One region of the Brevibacterium sp. JSBI002 genome, then DNA from elsewhere that is predicted to be linked to it. Evidence: predicted binding sites of a transcription regulator. Region 1 holds the regulator's gene; the other holds the start of a gene.

The links. Region 1 encodes HrcA, which represses chaperone genes, less so after heat shock. Its sites were predicted from a motif close to TTNGCACTCGNNNNNNNCGAGTGCNAA; they were not measured.
Region 2: groES (co-chaperone GroES) is a predicted target of HrcA. The motif match lies at 3,139-3,165, and genes of this name have one in related genera.

What each region holds. Positions count from the first base shown of each region.
Region 1 is NZ_CP110341.1:2,025,744-2,035,376, forward strand. Features, by position in the region: gene LJ362_RS09325 (16S rRNA (uracil(1498)-N(3))-methyltransferase) at 1-698, opposite strand, end outside; gene dnaJ (molecular chaperone DnaJ) at 695-1,810, opposite strand; gene hrcA (heat-inducible transcriptional repressor HrcA) at 1,933-2,973, opposite strand; gene LJ362_RS09340 (DUF3097 domain-containing protein) at 3,134-3,997, shown strand; gene LJ362_RS09345 (DUF4870 domain-containing protein) at 4,149-4,835, shown strand; gene LJ362_RS09350 (DUF4870 domain-containing protein) at 4,939-5,682, shown strand; gene hemW (radical SAM family heme chaperone HemW) at 5,770-6,999, opposite strand; gene lepA (translation elongation factor 4) at 7,000-8,868, opposite strand; gene LJ362_RS09365 (endonuclease/exonuclease/phosphatase family protein) at 9,032-9,633, shown strand, end outside.
Region 2 is NZ_CP110341.1:2,813,032-2,822,664, forward strand. Features, by position in the region: gene LJ362_RS12765 (ABC transporter ATP-binding protein) at 1-278, opposite strand, end outside; gene LJ362_RS12770 (SRPBCC family protein) at 488-913, shown strand; gene groL (chaperonin GroEL) at 1,063-2,655, opposite strand; gene groES (co-chaperone GroES) at 2,692-2,985, opposite strand; gene LJ362_RS12785 (resuscitation-promoting factor) at 3,375-4,613, opposite strand; gene LJ362_RS12790 (TatD family hydrolase) at 4,859-5,860, opposite strand; gene metG (methionine--tRNA ligase) at 5,860-7,575, opposite strand; gene LJ362_RS12800 (hypothetical protein) at 7,770-8,870, opposite strand; gene rsmI (16S rRNA (cytidine(1402)-2'-O)-methyltransferase) at 9,142-9,633, opposite strand, start outside.

The DNA of each region.
Region 1 (9,633 bases):
AGGATCGTCGGTCCCAGCAGCACCGGGGTCGCTCCACGGCCGGTCAGGGCGGCGAGTTCGCCGTCGCTGATGCCGCCCTCGGGGCCGACGACGAAGACGATGCGCTCCGGCAGCTGCGCCGAGTCGTTCGCGATCAGGTCGTCCAACGCTTCGGAGAGCCTGCGCTGAGCGGTCTCATGGAGGACGAAGACCGCGTCGGCGTCGTCGAGGGTCTTGGCCAGGGCGGCTCCGCGGACGAGGTCGTGGAGGATGGGAAATCGTGCTCGTCTGGCCTGCAGGGAGGCCGCTCCGAGGAGGTTCTCCCATTTCGCGGCCATCTTCTCCCGCTTCTTGGCCGGCCAGTCGGCGATCGAGCGTTCGGCCGCCCAGGGAATGACGTCGTCGACGCCGATCTCCGTGGCCGTTTCGATGGCCTGCAGGTCCCGGTCGCCCTTGGCCAGGGCTTGGACGAGGACGAGGCGCGGACCCGCGCTGTCCTCGACCGTCACCTCGGTGACGTCGATCGTCAGCTGGTTCGCCGAGGCGGCCGTGACGGTTCCGCGCGCACGTGCGCCTTCTCCGTCGACGATGTCGATGTCCTCGCCGGGACCGATCCGACGCACCCGCACCGCATGCCCGGCCACGTCCTCACCGAGGGTGAGGGCGGACCCGACGACCGCCTCGGCGGCGGTAGCGGAGCGGAAGACGGGAAGACTCACCGACCGGCGAACCGCTCACGCATGCGGGAGAACATTCCGCGGTTCTCGGTCGAGATCTGGGCGCGCGGTGTCTCTTCGCCGCGCAGTTCGGCGAGTTTCTCGAGCAGTTCGCGCTGTTCGTCGTCGAGTTTGTCCGGGGTGAGGACGTCGACGGTGATGAGCAGGTCGCCGCGAGTCTCCGAACGCAGGCGGGACGCGCCCAGTCCGGGGAGTTTCACGATGGTGCCGGACTGGGTGCCGGCGGCGATGGTGAGGTCCTGAGTGCCGTCGAAGGTCTCGAACGGGATGGTGGCGCCCAGGGTCGCTGCGGTCATCGGCACGGAGATGGCGGCCCGGAGGTTGTCGCCGTCGCGCTGGAAGACCTCGTGGCGGGTGACCATGACCTCGACGAACAGGTCACCGGCGGGTCCGCCTCCGGGGCCGACCTCACCCTGACTGGAAAGCTGGATGCGGGTGCCGTCGGAGACACCGGCGGGGATGCGGATCTTCATGGTCCGCTGTTTGCGCACGCGTCCGTCGCCCTGGCAGTTGAGGCAGGGGTTCGGGATGACGGTGCCGAAGCCGTGGCAGGAGTTGCAGGTCTGGTTCGTGACCATCTGACCCAGCAGGGTCCGGGTCATGCGCTGGACGCTGCCGGCTCCGTGGCACAGCGAGCAGGTCTCGATCTTCGTGCCTTCCTGCGTGCCGGCGCCCAAACAGGTGTCGCAGACGACTGCAGTGGTGACGTCGAGGTCGACGGTGCCGCCGAAGGCCGCGGTCTTCAGGTCGATATTGACGCCGACGAGGGCATCCTTGCCGCGCTGGGTGCGCGGGATCGGGCCTCCGGCCTGACCGCCGCCACCGCCGAAGAAGGTCTCGAAGATGTCGCCGAATCCGCCGAATCCGCCGCCGGCCGGGAAGCCCTGGCCATTCTCGCCGCCGCCCATATCGTAGTTGCGGCGCTTCTCCGAGTCGGAGAGCACGTCGTAGGCCAGTGAGATGGCTTTGAATTCGTCTTCGTGACCGGGATTGACGTCCGGGTGGTACTTGCGTGCCAGTTTCCGGTACGACGACTTGATCTCAGCCGCGGAAGCATCTTTGGACACTCCGAGTGTTTCATAGTGATCGGCCACAGAAACTTCTCTCTCCCTGACGTAGTGGTCTTCTCTGTTCGTGGTGGTGGCTGCGCCCTTGCGCGGTGCTCACCGGTTCTGCGCTTCCCGTCTGCGGGTGCCCCTGATCGATGTCAAGGGACCTACCCTCGATCGAGGATCGAGGACACGTATTTGGCGACGGCACGGACTGCCGAGATCGTCGTCGGATAGTCCATTCGGGTCGGGCCGAGCACTGCCAGTCTGGCCGAGGAACCCGCGTCATGACCATATTCGGCGGCGACGACGGAAGTCGAGCTGAATGATTCGTGAGTATTCTCACGCCCGATGCGCACGCTGATCTCCTCGTGGTCTTCGGCCATCGAGGTGAGCAGCTTGAGCAGGACCACCTGTTCTTCGAAGGCTTCGAGGATCGGGGCCATCTTCTCTCCGAATTCGCTTCCGGAGCGGGCGAGGTTCGCGGTGCCGGCCATGATGATGCGCTCTTCACGCGTCGCGGCGACGAGGTCGACGACGGCGGCCCTGACCTGTGTGAGTCCGGAGTCGTCACGAGCGGCCGGGTCACTCGATTCGGTGGCGGGCGCCTCGGCGGCGGGGGCCGATCCGAAGACCTGCGCGAGTGTTCGTCCGGCGAATTCGGCGTTGATCTTGTCGCGTAGTTCGCGGACGGCGTCTTCGTCGAGCGGGCTCGGGGTGATCACGGACTTCTGCTCGACCTGGCCGGCGTCGGTGATGAGGACGACGAGGATCCGGCCGGGAACGAGTCCGACGATCTCGATGTGCTTGATGCGCGCCCGCGACACCGTCGGGTATTGGATGAGCGCGACCTGTCGAGTGAGGCCGGAGAGGACGCGGACGGTGCGGTCGAGCATCTCGTCGAGGTCGACGTCGCCGTCGATGAGCTGGAAGATCGCGCGCCGCTCGGCGGTGGTCAGCGGTTTGAACTCGTCGATCCGGTCGACGAACATCCGGTAGCCGAGGTCGGTGGGGATCCGTCCGGCAGAGGTGTGGGGCTGGGCGATATAGCCCTCTTGTTCGAGCGCGGCCATATCGTTGCGGATCGTGGCGGGAGAGACGCCGAGGGTGTGGCGCTGGACGATCGCCTTCGATCCCACGGGTTCGTTGGTGGCGACGAAGTCCTCGACGATGGCGCGCAGCACCTGTGCACGTCTGCTGTCGTTCATCGCGGATCTCCTCTCTGTCTCGCCGATCCATCGCGGTCCCGTGCCTGCTCTTGGCACTCTGTGAGTCTGAGTGCCAATTCTACGCCTCTCGTTCCCGGAATTCATTTCAGGGGTGGCCTGCGGGTCTGCACGCCTGCGGGACCGTCCTTGATTATGGTGGGTGCCCGTGAATGCTTTTGATCGATATGGTCCCGATGTGCTCTCCGGTTCCTCCCCGTCGTCGCACCGCCCGAAGAAGTCCCGTCAGGTCGAGCTCGGCCTGGGCATGGTTCTCGAGGATGCGATGAGCGGCTATGTCGGCGCTGTCGTCGGCGCGGAGAAGACCACGGCCGGTGTCGTCGTCAAGCTCGAAGATCGCGTCGGCAAGGTACGTGCCTTCCCCCTGGGACCGGGTTTCCTCCTCGAGGGACAGCCCGTCGATGTGCAGCTGCCGAAGAAGAAGGCGCAGCAGCCCGGACGGACGGCCTCGGGGTCTCGCGCCGTGGTCGGCGCGAAGGCTCGGGTGGCTCGTGGGTCGCGCATCTGGGTCGAGGGCAAGCACGACGCCGAACTCGTCGAGAAGATCTGGGGCGATGACCTGCGCATCGAGGGCGTCGTCGTCGAGCCCCTGGGCGGTCTCGATGATGTCGCCGACAAGCTCGAGGCTTTCGGTCCGGATCGGGAACATCGAGTCGGTGTCCTCGCCGACCATCTGGTGAACGGGACGAAGGAATCGAAGATCGCCGAGGCGGTCCGGTCCGATCCGCGGTACCGCGATGTCGTCCACATCATCGGTCACCCGTACGTCGATATCTGGCAGGCGGTGAAGCCCCATGTCGTCGGCATCCGCGAGTGGCCGGTCGTCCCCCGCGGTGAGGATTGGAAGACGGGAATACTGCGTCGCATCGGATGGCCTCACGCCGACCATCGGGACGTTGCCCGCGGGTGGGTGCGCATCCTCGGGAAGGTGAGCACCATTGCTGATGTCGAACCGACGCTGTCGGGGCGCGTCGAGGAGCTCATCGACTTCGTCACCGTCGGGTGAGAGTCGTCGGTGGTGCGGCGCGGTGGAGCGTCATGGTCACGCGGAGCTGTCGGCGTGTGCCGAATCTGTCACAGGAGTGAGGCTTTCCCGACATCCTCGGGACACGTCGCTCCGTTAGGGTGAGTGGCAAGCACTCTTCGAAAGGATCCCCATGTCGTATCACCCCGAGCAGCCGGGCAGCCGCCCGATGCCGCCGAACTACTCTCAGGCCTCCGGTTCGCAGCAGCCCTACGCTCCGCAGGGCCAGCAGTATTCGCAGACGCACAGCGGTCAGCCGGGTTCCGGTGGGCAGTCGGGGTATGGTTCGCAGCGGGCGTACGGCGCTCAGCCGAACTACGGGGGCCAGCCGAACTACGGGGACCAGCCGGGATATGGCGCGCGGCCGGGCTACGATATGCCGCAGATGCACAACCCGGCGATGTTCGACTCCCGCTCCCTGCCTGAGCAGGCCTACGGACCCGGCTCCGAGCAGTTCTGGATGGCCCACGAACCCGACCGCACCACGGCAATGTGGACTCACCTCGGCTCGATCATCTTCGGCTTCATGCCGCTCATCATGTTCCTCGTGAAGAAGGACGAATCGCCGTTCGTCCGCGAACACTCACGTCAGGGTCTCAACGCGATGATCACGAACACGATCGTCACCTTCGGTGCGCTCTTCGTCTTCGGCTTCGTCGGGTTCATCCTGGCACTGGTGACTTTCGGGATCGGCATCATCGTCATGTACGCGGCGCTGATCGTCCCACTCGTCTACTGCGTCTTCTATATCATCGCGGCCGTCGCCGCGAACAAGGGTGAGGGGTATAAGTTCCCGCTCACCATCAATTTCGTGAAGTGACCATTCCCGCTCTCCCGGACTCTCTGGGTCAGCCCGGACCCTCTGGGGCTGCCCGGACTCTCTGGGTTAGTGTGGAGTGATCGCACACTCTGAAGGGACTCTCATGTCGGACAACCCGCAGCAGCCGAACAACGGACATTCACAGCCGATGCCTCCGAACTATTCCCCGCAGTCGGGCTCGCAGCAGCCGTATACCCAGCAGCCACAACACGGTTCGCAGCCGCAGCAGAGCGGTGAGGCCCAGTACGGCTCTCAGCCGCAGAATCCTCAGCAGCAGTATGGTTCCCAGCCGGGCTACGGTTCGCAGCAGGCGGGCGGCGCCCAGCAGCCGTACGGATCTCAGCAGGCGCACAGCGCTCCGCAGGGTCACCCTCAGCCCGGTTACGGATTCCAGGGAGCATCCTCGGCGCAGTCGGCTGCCGCCGGAGTGCCCATGGGGGCCGAACTGCCGGATGCGGCCTACGGCCCGAATTCGCTCGGCTTCTGGAATGCAGATCAGAGTGAACGGACGACCGCGCTGTGGTCACACCTCGCTCACGCCGCCACCTATGTCGTCGGCGTCGGCTGGATCGTCACGCTCATCCTCTTCATCATCAACAAAGACAAGTCACCGTTCCTCCGCCACCATGGCGCACAGTCGCTCAATCTGCTGATCATCGGCGTCATTGCCGCGTTCGGCATCGGGCTGATCGGCGGAATCCTCACGATCGTCGGCATCGGCTTCCTCATCCTCCTGCTCCTGCCGGTTCTCTCGATCTATATGATCGTCATCGAGATCATCGCCGGTATGGCAGCAAACCGCGGTGAGGGATACCGCATTCCGGTGACGCCGAACTGGATCAAGTGATCTGACGCCCATTGAGCGTTGCTCCCCAGCAGATTCGCAGAAGTACTCGCCCCGCCACCCGAACTCGGGTGACGGGGCGAGGCTCATTCACACGTATTCGGTGAGGATGCGCACCATATAGTCGGCCATGAGACGTCCCTGCAGAGTCGGCTGGAACCAGCCGACCGCGGCGCCATCGGCGTCGAGCAGACCCTGCCGGACGAAAGTTCTGACCGCCTTTTCGCTGCCTGGAGCCAGAGAATCCAGACGCAGCTCGCGGTCGATCCTGGCCGCCAGCATGATCCGTTCGATCTCCCGAGTCTGAACGTCGAGGACCTCACGACCGATCGACGGGGACTCCCCCGCCAACAGCCGATCGGCCCAGGCACGGGGGTGCTTGGCATTCCAGAACCGCACGCCTCCGATGTGTGAATGGGCGCCGGGCCCGAAACCCCACCAGTCGGCATTGCGCCAATAGGCCATATTGTGCTCACAGCGAGTCTCGGGACCGGTCGACCAATTGCTCACTTCGTACCAGTGCAGACCGGCAGCGGAGATCGCGGCATCGGCGATCTCGTATTTGTCGGCCAAGTCGTCTTCATCGGGCATCGGCAGTTCGCCGCGACGGACCATCGCGCCCATCTTCGTTCCCGGTTCGACGATGAGGGAATATGCCGAGATGTGATCGACCTCGTTGGACAGGGCCACGTCGAGAGAGCGACGCCAATCGTCGATCGACTCCCCCGGAGTGCCGTAGATGAGGTCGAGGCTGAGCTCGAGACCGGCGTCCTTGACCCAACGGGCCACCTCGGGGATCTTCTCCGGATCGTGGGTGCGGTCCAAGGTCGCGAGCACGTGCGGCACGGCCGACTGCATGCCCATGGAGATGCGGTTGAAACCGGCTCCGGCTAGGGTCGCGATGTAGACGGGGTCCAAGGTGTCGGGGTTGGCTTCGGTGGTGACTTCGACATTCTCCGCCAGGCGGAAGCGGGCGCGGACATCGTCCATCACCCCGGCGAGCACATCCGCTGCGAGCAAGGTCGGGGTGCCTCCGCCGAAGAAGATCGTCGAGACCTCACGGTCGCCGGCCCCCGCCTCGTCGAGGGCGGACACGGACAGATCGAGCTCACGGGCGAGATTGCTGCGGTAGTCCTCGCGAGACGCGCCCGGGCCGAGGTCGTCGGCGGTATAGGTGTTGAAGTCGCAGTAGCCGCAGCGGACCCGGCAGTACGGGACATGGATGTAGAGGCTCAGCCCCCGCTCGGCAGCCCCGATCCCCACCGATGTCGGCAGCGAACCGTCGCGCGGAGGGACCTCACCGGTCGGTTGTGCGGGCACTTACTTCTTGCTGTCCTTCGTCTCCGGCTCGTCGGAGGACAGGGCCGCGATGAACGCCTCCTGCGGAACCTCGACGGTGCCGACCATCTTCATCCGCTTCTTGCCTTCCTTCTGCTTCTCGAGCAGCTTGCGCTTACGGCTGATGTCGCCGCCATAGCACTTCGAAAGCACGTCCTTGCGGATGGCGCGGATCGTCTCGCGGGCGATGATGCGTGAGCCGATGGCCGCCTGGATGGGCACCTCGAACTGCTGACGCGGGATGAGCTTGCGCAGCTTCCCTGCCATCGCCACACCGTAGGAATAGGCGTTGTCGCGGTGGACGATCGCGGAGAATGCGTCGACCTGGTCGCCGTGCAGCAGGATGTCGACCTTGACGAGGTCGGAAGCGTCCTGACCGTCGTCGGAGTAGTCGAGGGAGGCGTAGCCTTTGGTCCGGGACTTCAGCTGGTCGAAGAAATCGAAGACGATCTCCGCCAACGGCAGACGGTAGCGGATCTCCACGCGGTCCGAGGACAGGTAGTCCATGCCCTGGAGTTTGCCCCGGCGATCCTGGCACAGTTCCATGACCGCGCCGATGTAGTCGCTGGGGGTGAGGATGGTCGCCTGCACCATCGGTTCGCGGACTTCCTTGATCTTGCCCGTCGGGTATTCGCTCGGGTTCGTCACCACGGTCTCCGAACCGTCTTCCATGGTCACGTCATAGATCACGGACGGGGCGGTGGAGATGAGGTCGAGATCGAACTCCCGTTCCAAGCGGTCGCGCAGGACTTCGAGATGGAGGAGACCGAGGAATCCGCAGCGGAAGCCGAAGCCCAGAGCCGTCGAGGTCTCGGGTTCGTAGGCGAGAGAGGCGTCGTTGAGTTTGAGTTTGTCCAGCGCATCGCGCAGCACCGGGTAGTCGGACCCGTCGATCGGGAAGAGTCCGGAGAACACCATCGGTTTGGGCTCGCGGTAACCGCCGAGAGCCTCCGTCGCGGGCCCCGCAGCGGCGGTGACGGTGTCGCCGACCTTCGACAGGCGCACATCCTTGACACCGGTGATGAGGTAGCCGACCTCGCCGACGCCCAGGCCCTTCGTCGCCTTGGGCTCGGGCATGGAGGCACCGATCTCCAGCAGCTCATGGGTGGTGCCGGTCGACATCATCTCGATCTTCTCGCGCGGGGACAGAGAGCCGTCGATGACGCGGACATAGGTGACCACACCGCGGTAGGTGTCGTAGACGGAGTCGAAGATCATCGCGCGGGCCGGGGCATCGGCATCGCCGACAGGCGCGGGGATATCGGTGATGATGCGATCGAGGACCTCCTCGACGCCTTCGCCGGTCTTACCGGACACGAGTAGGCAGTCCTCGGGTTCGCAGCCGATGAGGTTGGCGAGCTCTTCCGCATATTTCTCCGGCTGTGCGGCCGGCAGGTCGATCTTGTTGAGCACGGGAATGATCGTCAGATCGTTCTCCATGGCCAGGTACAGGTTGGCAAGCGTCTGGGCTTCGATGCCCTGAGCGGAGTCGACGAGCAAAAGTGCACCTTCACAGGCGGCCAAGGACCGCGAGACCTCGTAGCTGAAGTCGACGTGCCCGGGAGTGTCGATCATGTTGAGCGCGTACGGGGTGTCCTCGTGTTCCCACGGCATGCGCACGGCCTGGGATTTGATGGTGATTCCGCGTTCGCGTTCGATGTCCATCCGGTCGAGGTACTGGGCACGCATATCGCGGTTCTCGACGACGCCGGTCATCTGGAGCATGCGGTCGGCTAGGGTCGACTTGCCGTGGTCGATATGAGCGATGATGCAGAAATTGCGAATCAGCTCGGGTGAGGTGGCAGACGGTGAGATCCGCTTTGCAGCTTCCTTATTCACCTGAGGTGACATGAACGCCCTTTCTTTGACAGACCAGGTCCCCAGACAGACCGGATCCCCCATTGTTTCATGACTTGCTCGCGGACCTGGAATCCACGGGCGTGCACGTCGTGATCGTCCGTGTCTTTCGCGATTCGCGACCCGCCGATCGGCGCCGATCGGAGAGGATGGAGTCATGAGCGAATTCCGGGTCATGAGCTTCAACCTCCGCTATCCCGCGATGGACGGTCATCCGGTGGCCGAGCGGCTGCCCATTGCCGCCGAACTCATCCGGCGTGCACGTCCGCACCTCATCGGCACCCAGGAGGGTGAACTCGACCAGCTCGAGACGCTCATCAGCCTGCTGCCCGAAGAGTACATCTGGCTCGGAGAGGGCCACTCCGGCGGCAACTCCGGCGAGTTCACCGCCGTGATCCTCGATTCGAAGCGCTTCGACGTGGAAGCCGTGGACATCAGCTGGTTGTCCGAACAGCCCGACACCGTGGCCTCGGAATCGTGGGGAGTCTCGCATGCGCGCACCCTGACGACAGTCGATGTCCGTGACCTCGGATCCGACCGGCGTCTGCGAGTGCTCAACACCCACCTCGATCACAAATCCGAGCGCGCCCGTCTAGAGTCCGGTCGGATCATGGCCGAGACCATCGCCGAGGTGGCCCATCCCTGCGTGGTCACCGGTGACTTCAATGTCGCCACCGGCTCCCCGGTCTACGACTTCTTCTGCACCGAGCTCGGCCTCACCGACACCGCCGCCGAGGTCCCCGGTGAGGACATCGGCAC
Region 2 (9,633 bases), 790 kb from region 1:
ATCCGGCGGCGGCGCAGGGCGGTGAGATCGTCGTCGCGCAGCTTCGTGATCTCCTCTTCGCCCAGGTGGACCGTGCCCGAGGTGGGACGATCGAGTCCGGCGAGGACGTGCATGAGTGTTGACTTCCCGGATCCCGAGGGCCCCATCACCGCGGTCAGCTTGGCCGGTGCGATGTCGAGGCTGACCCCGCTGAGAGCCGTGACCGCTGCCCCTTTCGGATCGAAGACCTTCGAAACGTCGCGAAGTCGGGCGATGGGCATCGTCGGGCCGGTGGTCATAGATTCCTCATGCGTCGGTGCAAGCTGTCATTTCCAGACTAACGAGGATCGCCACTCAGAAACATGAAAAGCGACTGGCCAGTAGGTGTGAGCCAGCTGTGTACGGTCTGCTGCGAGCGGCACGAGGGACGGCACTCTTTGTCGGCCCGCGCGCCATGGAGCGCTCCCTTTCCCTGGCCGCGCTGCTTCTCTTATGGTCCAGTTGGGGGATGACGAATCCAGCGCTCCACCTCTCGACTCCCATCAACGTCTCCCCCGCCGAGGTGGCCGCCTTCGCCGGCGATCCCGCGAACCTTCCGGCCTGGGCCGCGGGACTGAGCAACGGAATTCGCGAGGAGGCCGGCCGCTGGATCACGGACTCCCCGATGGGTGAGGTCGAGGTCCGCTTCGGCCCGCATACGGATCTGGGCATCCTCGGTCACGACGTGATCTTCCCCGACGGCACGGTCGTGCTAAATCCCCTGCGGGTGCTCACCAACGGCACCGGCGCCGAGGTGGTCTTCACCCTCTTCCGTCTGCCGGGAGTCGATCTCGCCGAGTTCGACCGCGACGCCGACATGGTCCGCGCCGACCTCGCCCGCCTGCGAGCCCAGCTCGAGAGCGCTCACGGCTGCGGCACCGTCTCAGACGAATAGCACTGTTTCAAACATGTGCCACTCGACTTCTCCTGTGCCGCACGCAAACCGGGGTGGCCGCCTCGGTGACGGTGAATGCGGCAGTGGCCCGGAACGTGATGTTCCGGGCCACTGTCGTGGTCAGAGATGACTCAGTCCGAGCGAATGGCTCAGTCCTCGTCCTCCTCGTCCTTCTTCTCGACGACCAGGGTCTCGGTGGTGAGAACCAGGGCGGCGATCGAAGCGGCGTTGCGCAGCGCCGAACGGGTGACCTTGACGGGGTCGATGATTCCGGCGCCGATGAGGTCGCCGTATTCGTCGATGGCGGCGTTGTAGCCCTGTCCGGACTCGAGGTCCTGGACCTTGGCGACGACGACGTAGCCGTCCTGGCCCGCGTTGGCGGCGATCCAGCGCAGCGGCTGGACGACTCCGCGCTTGACGATCTCGGCGCCGGTGAGTGCGTCACCGGACAGTCCGAGGTCGTTGCCGTCGAGGACCTTCGCAGCGTGGATCAGAGCCGATCCACCGCCGGCGACGACACCCTCTTCGATGGCGGCTCGAGTAGCGGACACGGCGTCTTCGACGCGGTGCTTGCGCTCCTTGAGCTCCACCTCGGTGGCGGCGCCGACCTTGATGACGGCGACTCCGCCGGAGAGCTTGGCCAAGCGCTCCTGCAGCTTCTCGCGGTCCCAGTCGGAATCGGTGTTCTCGACCTCGGCGCGGATCTGAGCGACACGACCGGCAACAGCATCGTCGGCACCGGCACCATCGATGATGGTGGTGTTGTCCTTGGTGACGGTGATGGTGCGGGCGTTGCCGAGCTCTTCCAGGGTGACCTGATCGAGCTTCATGCCCATATCCGGGGTGACGACCTGGCCTCCGGTGAGGACGGCGAGGTCCTCGAGGATGGCCTTGCGGCGGTCACCGAAGCCGGGAGCCTTGACGGCGGCGACGTTGATGATTCCGCGCAGCTTGTTGACGACCAGGGTCGACAGAGCTTCTCCCTCGATGTCCTCGGCGATGATGAACAGCGGCTTGCCTGCCTGCTGCACCTTCTCGAGGACGGGCAGGAGCTCCTGGATGTTGGAGATCTTGCCCTGGTTGATGAGGATGAGAGCGTCGGAGAGCACAGCCTCCTGACGATCGGCGTCGGTCACGAAGTGCGGCGACAGGAAGCCCTTGTCGAACTGCATTCCTTCGGTGATCTCGAGCTCGACGGACGCGGCCTGCGACTCGTCGATTGTGATGACGCCATCCTTGCCGACCTTGTCGAAGGCATCGGCGATGAGCTTGCCGATCTCGGGCGACTGAGCCGACAGACCGGCGACGTGTGCGATCTCCGAGGAGTCGGCGACGTCGCGGGCGATCGTGCCCAGCTGCTGCGAGACGGCCTCGACGGCGGTCTCGATGCCGCGCTTGAGCTGTCCGGGTGCGGCACCGGCGGCAACGTTGCGCAGTCCTTCGTTGACGAAGGCCTGAGCGAGCACGGTCGCGGTGGTGGTTCCGTCACCGGCGATGTCGTTGGTCTTGGTGGCGACTTCCTTGGCCAGCTGTGCGCCGAGGTTCTCGTAAGGATCGTCGACCTCGACCTCACGGGCGATGGTCACACCATCGTTCGTGATCGTGGGAGCGCCCCACTTCTTATCGAGCACGACGTTGCGGCCCTTGGGTCCCAGCGTAACCTTGACGGTGTCGGCCAGGGTGTTGACACCCTTTTCGAGTGCACGACGAGCTTCGTCGTTGAATTCCAGAGTCTTAGGCATTCGTCCTCCTGTCAGTGAAGTAGTTGTTCAGGGGATTCAGCCGATGACGGCGAGCACGTCGCGAGCCGAGAGCACGAGGAACTCTTCGCCTGCGTACTTGACTTCGGTGCCTCCGTACTTGGAGTAGATGACCTTGTCGCCGACGGCGACGTCGACCGGCACACGGTTTCCGTTGTCAGCAACGCGGCCCGGGCCCACTGCGACAACTTCGCCTTCCTGAGGCTTTTCCTTGGCGGTTTCGGGAATGACCAGACCACTGGCGGTAGTCTGTTCTGCTTCGACCTGACGGATGACAATCCGATCTTCGAGTGGCTTGATGGAGACCGACATATCGGGCCCTCTCCCTTCGCTGGGTTCTATTTCATCGAGTCAGACGGCGGCTGCTGCCATGAACCTCTCGTCGTCGCGGGTGCCGAGCGATTCGACCGTCTCATGAAACTGGCACTCAATGAGTGCTAGTGCTAATTCGACTCTAGAACGCTCTTAGCACTCGGTCAACTTGAGTGCCAACAATTCGTCATGCTCTGGGCGAAAGTTCAGATTGGGCCCGGAAGTCGGGGCAGCGGGGCACCGAAAAGCGTGGGCCCCGAGGATCTCTCCTCGGGGCCCACGCTCCTTGCTGACCGCCTCAGCTCAGTTGTCGATATCTGTTGTCAATGGCGGCCAGAGTTCTTGGCCTTTGCAGGCGCTCAGTCGGCGACTCCACACCTGATCTCAGATCAGGCGCAGGCCCACTGTCCCCAGCCGGCTGCAGCCTGGAGCTTCTTGGCGCGCTCGAACTGCTCACGCGGGCTGGCGTCGACCGGGTTGCCGCTGCCGCCCATGGACTGCCAGGTGGCGAGCTTGAACTGGAACAGGCCGAAGTGTGCGTTGTTCGACTTGTTCACCGCACGAGGGTTGAAGTTCGATTCGCACTTGGCAACCTGGTACCACTTGGATCCAGGTCCGCCGAGCATCGCCTTGATCTCTTCGGTGCTCATATCGCCGCCACCGGAGCCGGCGTCGCTGCCGCCGGTGGACGAGTCACCGGAGTCACCGGAATCGCCCGAGTCGCCCGAACCGGAATCGCCGGAGTCACCCGAGTCGGAGCCGCCGGTGTCGGCCGGTGCTTCCTTCTTCTTGGTGCCCTGGATGACGACCTTGGTCTTGGGTTCGGAGATGACCTGCTCGTCCTTCTTCTCCTTCTTGACCTCTTCGCCATTGATCGTCTTGACCTTGTAGGTGACCTGCTTCTCGCCGTCCTTGCCTTGCGCTTCGACCTTGGTCTCACCCTCGTAGAGGGAATCGGACTTCTTGGTCTCCACCTTGGCCTTGATGGCCTGCTTGTCCTTGACGGTGTCGTTCTTCACGCGGTTGACGGTCAGCACCTGGCCGTCGGAGACCTCGGCGGACATCGGCACGGACAGGAAGTCGTCCTTGTCGAGCTTGACGCCCGTGTCCTTGAGGGCTTCCTTAGCGGTGCCCACAGCGGCCGAGACCTTGTGGTCCTTGCCGTCGGCGACGACGGTGAGGTCCTTCGCCGTGGTCACCTCGATGTCATTGCCCTCGTCCTTCAGACGCTGGCTGGCCTTAGCGTTGAGGTCGGCGCCCTTCGCGTCGACGCCGAGGTCGGCCAGAGCCTGACCCACGGTGTTCGCGTTGGTCCATTCGTTCGTTTCCTTGCCATCGACGGACAGCGCAACCTTCTTGGCCGTGTTGACGGTGATCGTCATGTCACGGTCAACCTTGGTGCCCACACCGGGCTTGACCTGGTCGCGCTTATCGACATCGATTTCGTGGCTGTCGAGGATGTCCCCGACCGTTCCACCGAAGGTTCGGATCTCTTCGGCCTGTCCGTTGACCTCCAAGGTCACGGGCTTGTTCATGGTCACAACTGCGCCCGTGCCACCGACGAGCCCGGTGATCACGACCGCCTGTGCAGCGATCTGAACCTTGCGGTTCTTCAGAAAATCAATCACAAAAATATCCCTGAGCAGAGTTTATCGACCTGTTCACTGTAACCGATTCGTTACACGGTTCGCAAAATATCACGGAAATGTAACGGTGTGAGTTTCCTGAGGGCGTGTCTGACCTGGAGTTCCCCGAGTTTCAGGGCATTCTCGATCGTGATATTTCCTCGCCGAGGCGGCCGCACGTTCCGTTATCTCGCTCACAGAACGACAGGCTGAGCTCTGCTCAATCAGAACGACGGGCTGAGCTCTGCTCAATCCCAGCTGCCGAGGGCCCGCTCCGCGTTGTTCCATACGGCCGCGCACAGATCCTCTTCGCTCATCCCACGCACCTCGGCGAGCTTCCGCGCTGTGAGCGCCGTGAGGTAGGGGCCTCCCGGCTTACCGCGATGCGGGTGCGGGGTGAGGAAGGGCGCGTCGGTCTCCGTCAGCAGCAGCTCCAACGGAGCGGCCGCCGCTGCCCGCCGCAGCTCGTCGGCGTTCTTGAACGTGAGGTTGCCGGCGAAGGACATGTAGTAGCCCTCGGCAGCACATTCACGGGCCATCGCCTCGTCACCGGAGTAGCAGTGGAAGATCGTGACATCGGGGGCGCCTTCCTCCTTGAGAATGCGCAGCACATCGGCATGTGCCTCCCGATCGTGGATCTGCAGTGCACGTCCGGTGCGCTTGGCGATCTCGATATGAGCTCGGAAGGAGCGCTCCTGTTCGGCGACTCCCTCTTCCGCCGTGCGGAAGTAGTCGAGACCGGTCTCCCCCACCACACGCATGCGCTCGTGCGAGCTCACGAGCGATTCGATCTCGGTGAGAGCGTCATCGAGCAGGCCGCGTTCGGCCAGCCGTGGGGCTTCGTTCGGGTGGAGGGCGGCTCCGCCGATCATCCATGCCCGCCCCCCGGCAGGAGGGGCGGGCACGGTGCGGGGGTCGGCCGCCTCGGCGAGGGATCCCACCTCCGTGGCCGCCTCGGCGGGGGTGCCTGAATACTGGGAAGCCACGAGCGCAGTCGTCCACCGGGCTGCCGGAAGGTCGCAGCCGATCTGGACGATGCGACGGACTCCCGCCTCGGCGGCGGTGTCATGGAAGAAATCCAGCGACGGGAACTCTTCGTCCGTCTCCGGGGTCACCTCGGGTTCGGGTTCACCAGCACTTAGCGGCAGCCGCACACCCGTGCAGATGTCGAGGTGGGTGTGGGTGTCGACGATGGGATGAGCGAGCGGTTCGGGCACCGGTGGATAGGTTCCGGCGGCGCGCGAGGCCATTATTCGGTCTCCTCCACGAACTTCGGGAACACGGGTTCGGGCTTCGGCAGGGGCGTGCCCGGCTCGAGCGGGAACTCGACGGCCGCGAACGACCGGGGATCCGCCTCGGCGGCGGCGATGCCATCGGCAGCGGCCTCGGCGACATTCGGCGCCAGGGCGGCCGACGCGTAGGCGGCACCGGCGGCAACACCGATGGCCGCACTCGCGGATACGGCCCCCATCGCCTCGGCGCCGGACCCGGAATCGACGGCGGTCGGCAGGACCTTCGCGCCGGCCTCACCGACTCCGGTGGGCACACCGAGGAGGTCGAGGATCTTGCCCGCGGAATCCGGCATGACCGGCTGGATGAGGATGGAGATGATGCGCACGACCTCGATCGTCACCCACAGCACGGTGGTCATGCGATCGGGATCGGTCTTCTTCAGCTTCCACGGTTCCTGCGCGGAGAAGTAGCGGTTGGCCTCGGACAGCACCTTCCAGCAGGCCTCGACATAGAGGTGGAGGGCCTGGGTGTCGACGTGGCGTCGGGCGGTGTCGGGCACGGCGCGGGCGAGGGCGAGGAGCTTCTCGTCCGCCTCGGTGAGTTCGCCTGGCTGCGGCACCTGGGCGTCGCAGTTCTTCTGGATCATCGACAGCGAGCGCTGGGCGAGGTTGCCGTACTCGTTGGCGAGGTCGGAGTTCTTCCGGGTGATGATCGAGTCCTTCGTGTACGAACCGTCGTGGCCGTAGGAGAACTCGCGGAAGAGGAAGAAGCGCAGGGTGTCCAAGCCGAAGGCGTCGACGAGGTCGAGGGGGTCGACGACGTTGCCGACGGACTTCGACATCTTCTCGCCGGAGTTGAAGAGGAAGCCGTGGGCGTGGACGCGCCCCGGCAGCTCGATGCCGGCGCTCATGAGGAAGGCGGGCCAGTAGACCGAGTGGAAGCGGATGATGTCCTTGCCGATGATGTGGACATCGGCGGGCCACCACTTGCTGAGGCGCTCCTGGTCATCGGGGTAGCCGGCCGCGGTGATGTAGTTCGTCAGGGCGTCGATCCACACGTACATCACGTGCTTGTCGTTGCCGGGAACCGGCACACCCCAGTCGAAGGTGGTGCGGGAGATGGAGAGGTCCTTGAGCCCGGATGCGACGAACGAGGCGATCTCGTTGCGGCGGGAGTCGGGGCCGATGAATTCGGGGTGGTTCTTGTACAGCTCGAGCAGCTTGTCCTGGTACTTCGAGAGGCGGAAGAAGTAGGACTCCTCTTCCGTCCAGGTCACCTCGGTGCGGGTCTCCTTGGACAGGCGCACGCCGTCGACGACCTCGGTCTCGTCGTCGGTGTAGAACGCCTCGTCGCGCACGGAGTACCAGCCGGAGTACGTGTCGAGGTAGATATCGCCGGCCTCTTCGAGCTTGCGCCAGATGGCCTGCGAGGCGGCGTAGTGGTCTTCGTCGGTGGTGCGGATGAACCGGTCGAAGGTCGAGCCGAGGGCGAGCTGGGTGTCGCGGAAGTTCTTCGCGTTGTCGTCAGCGAGTTCTTTGGGGGTGATGCCGAGCTTGTTCGCCGCCTGCAGCATCTTCAGTCCGTGCTCGTCGGTGCCGGTGCAGAAGAAGACATCATGATTGTCCAGTCGCTTGAACCGGGCGATCGTGTCGGCCGCAATGTACTCATAGGCATGCCCGATGTGAATGGCCCCGTTGGGGTAGGCAATCGCTGTCGTCAAGTAGTAACCCATAGGGAACTCAGTCTAAGGGACGCGGCGCGGCGGGCGCGCATGGGCAGGTGCGGTTGGGATGTGGGTGGGACCGCGAGTGAGGATTCGCTAGTGGCACGGTTTGAGTCAAGAAGCACCCGTTTGAACAAGTGCCAAGCGTCTCAAACTGTGCCGTCACCGTTCCCGGCCCCATGAAACACTTCGGCGAGGACGAGTCAGAGAATCAGCCTGTTGCTGCAACGGCTTCGCAGCTCGGGCGCCTGGTGAAACAGTTTCTCGCTGAACAGCTTCGGCGAGTGAACTTCGCTGAATTGGAAACGAACGACTTTGTACCCCATAGCCAGCAGACGATTGTGCTGTCGGCTCTCCTTGCTCATGACGTCGAAGCCTCCATCGACATACTTCTGCGTCCCATCGACATAGAGAGCAATTCTGTCCTCCCGGAAAAGGAAATCGAGTCTCGTCAGCCGTCGACCTCGGTCGATGATGTCGACCTGCTGGGCAAAGTCGTGCAACCCGAGCAGGTGCAGATTGAACGCCGCTTGGCTTTCCGCATAGCTTTCGGACAGAGGTGAGGCGAGTCTTGCTAGTCTCGACGCAATCATCTTTCCCTTGGCCAGTCGTCTGATCGGCGATAGAAAGAGGTCGATCTGTGCTCGGGGTACATCGTCAAGCAGGTGCGGCGGATAGCCGAGCTTGAAAATGCGGTCCTCGTCGTCGCCAAGCATATGTCGCCGAAGCACCTGCTCCATCGCCGCAAAACCGGCGGCGTTACCGAGTTCGCTACGAAGATCCAGCACGGTTCGAGCCGGCGTTGTCACTCGCAGCCCCTCAACAGTGCAGATGTCTTCTTCCGCGATCAACCTGCGTCGACGCACCAGTTCGCTTGTCCGCGTACTCGCTGCCGGATGGAACACCGACACTGATGTATCCGGCTCATTGAACATCCCGATCCTATGCAAGCGTGCAGCGGAGACTCCGCAGATGATGTCCTCCGGGCGAAAGTGCGGATAGTGGACGATCCGCAGATGTTTCAGATGTTCTTCATACCTGCGTGCATGAGGAGGTTCGCTGCTCAGGCCCGCTTCATGCTGCTCGAGCCAGGGCACGTCCGTTGCGAAGGCGGAGAACCGCCTGTGTGCTCGGACGTCGCACCTTCGGATCACCGAATACACGCCTCGAGACAATCGCTTCAGACAGCAATCCAAGGCTCCCCGGATCTCCGTTGTTGAGACTCCGACATTGCGCAGGTCCTGGAAGTAGACAATATTGCTCTTCATTTCGCCACCATGTCGAAACGAGGTCAACAGCGACAAGACCTGATTCGAAGCTGTGGATACGGCCTGACCATCCACAGACGGGAGGAGGACGAGTCCGCGGAGACCCTGCATGCCACTGCGTCTGAGTCGTGACGATGTACTGGCGCCCGGGTCTTCGCCTCAAGTCAAGCCGAACCCAGCCCCTAGCTGCTGACGGCCCCAATTGAGTTGGAAAGCCCCTGTTTGAAACCGTGCTTTCTGACTTCGAGTGTGCCGTAGCCATCCACAGCGGGAGGCGTACGAGTCGCAGCCGGCGAGGGCCTACCACTCACTCGCGGTGGAGCCAGGCCTCGTAGACGTCGCGCTTCGACAGGCCGAACTTCTTCGCCACCTGTCCGGCCGCATCCTTGGCACGCATACCGGAGTCGACCAGTCCGCTGACCTCGCCGAGGTGGTCCTCAGGAGCCGTTTCGACCTCCGTGGCACCGGCGAGCACCAGGGTCAGTTCCCCGCGCAGTCCTTCGGCGGCCTGATCGCGCAATGAACCGACGGTTCCGCGCACAGTCTCCTCGTAGGTCTTCGTCAGCTCGCGGCTGATGGCCATGGGCCGGTCGGCGCCGATGATCTCGGCGAAGTCGTCCATCGCATCGGCGATGCGGTGCGGACTTTCGAAGAAGACCATCGTCCGCTTCTCGGCCTTGAGATCGGTCAGCAGGGTCTTGCGCTGCCCGGACTTGCGCGGCAGGAACCCTTCGAAGCTGAACCGGTCGCTCGGCAGTCCCGAGACCGCGAGAGCCATGAGCACTGCGGACGGGCCCGG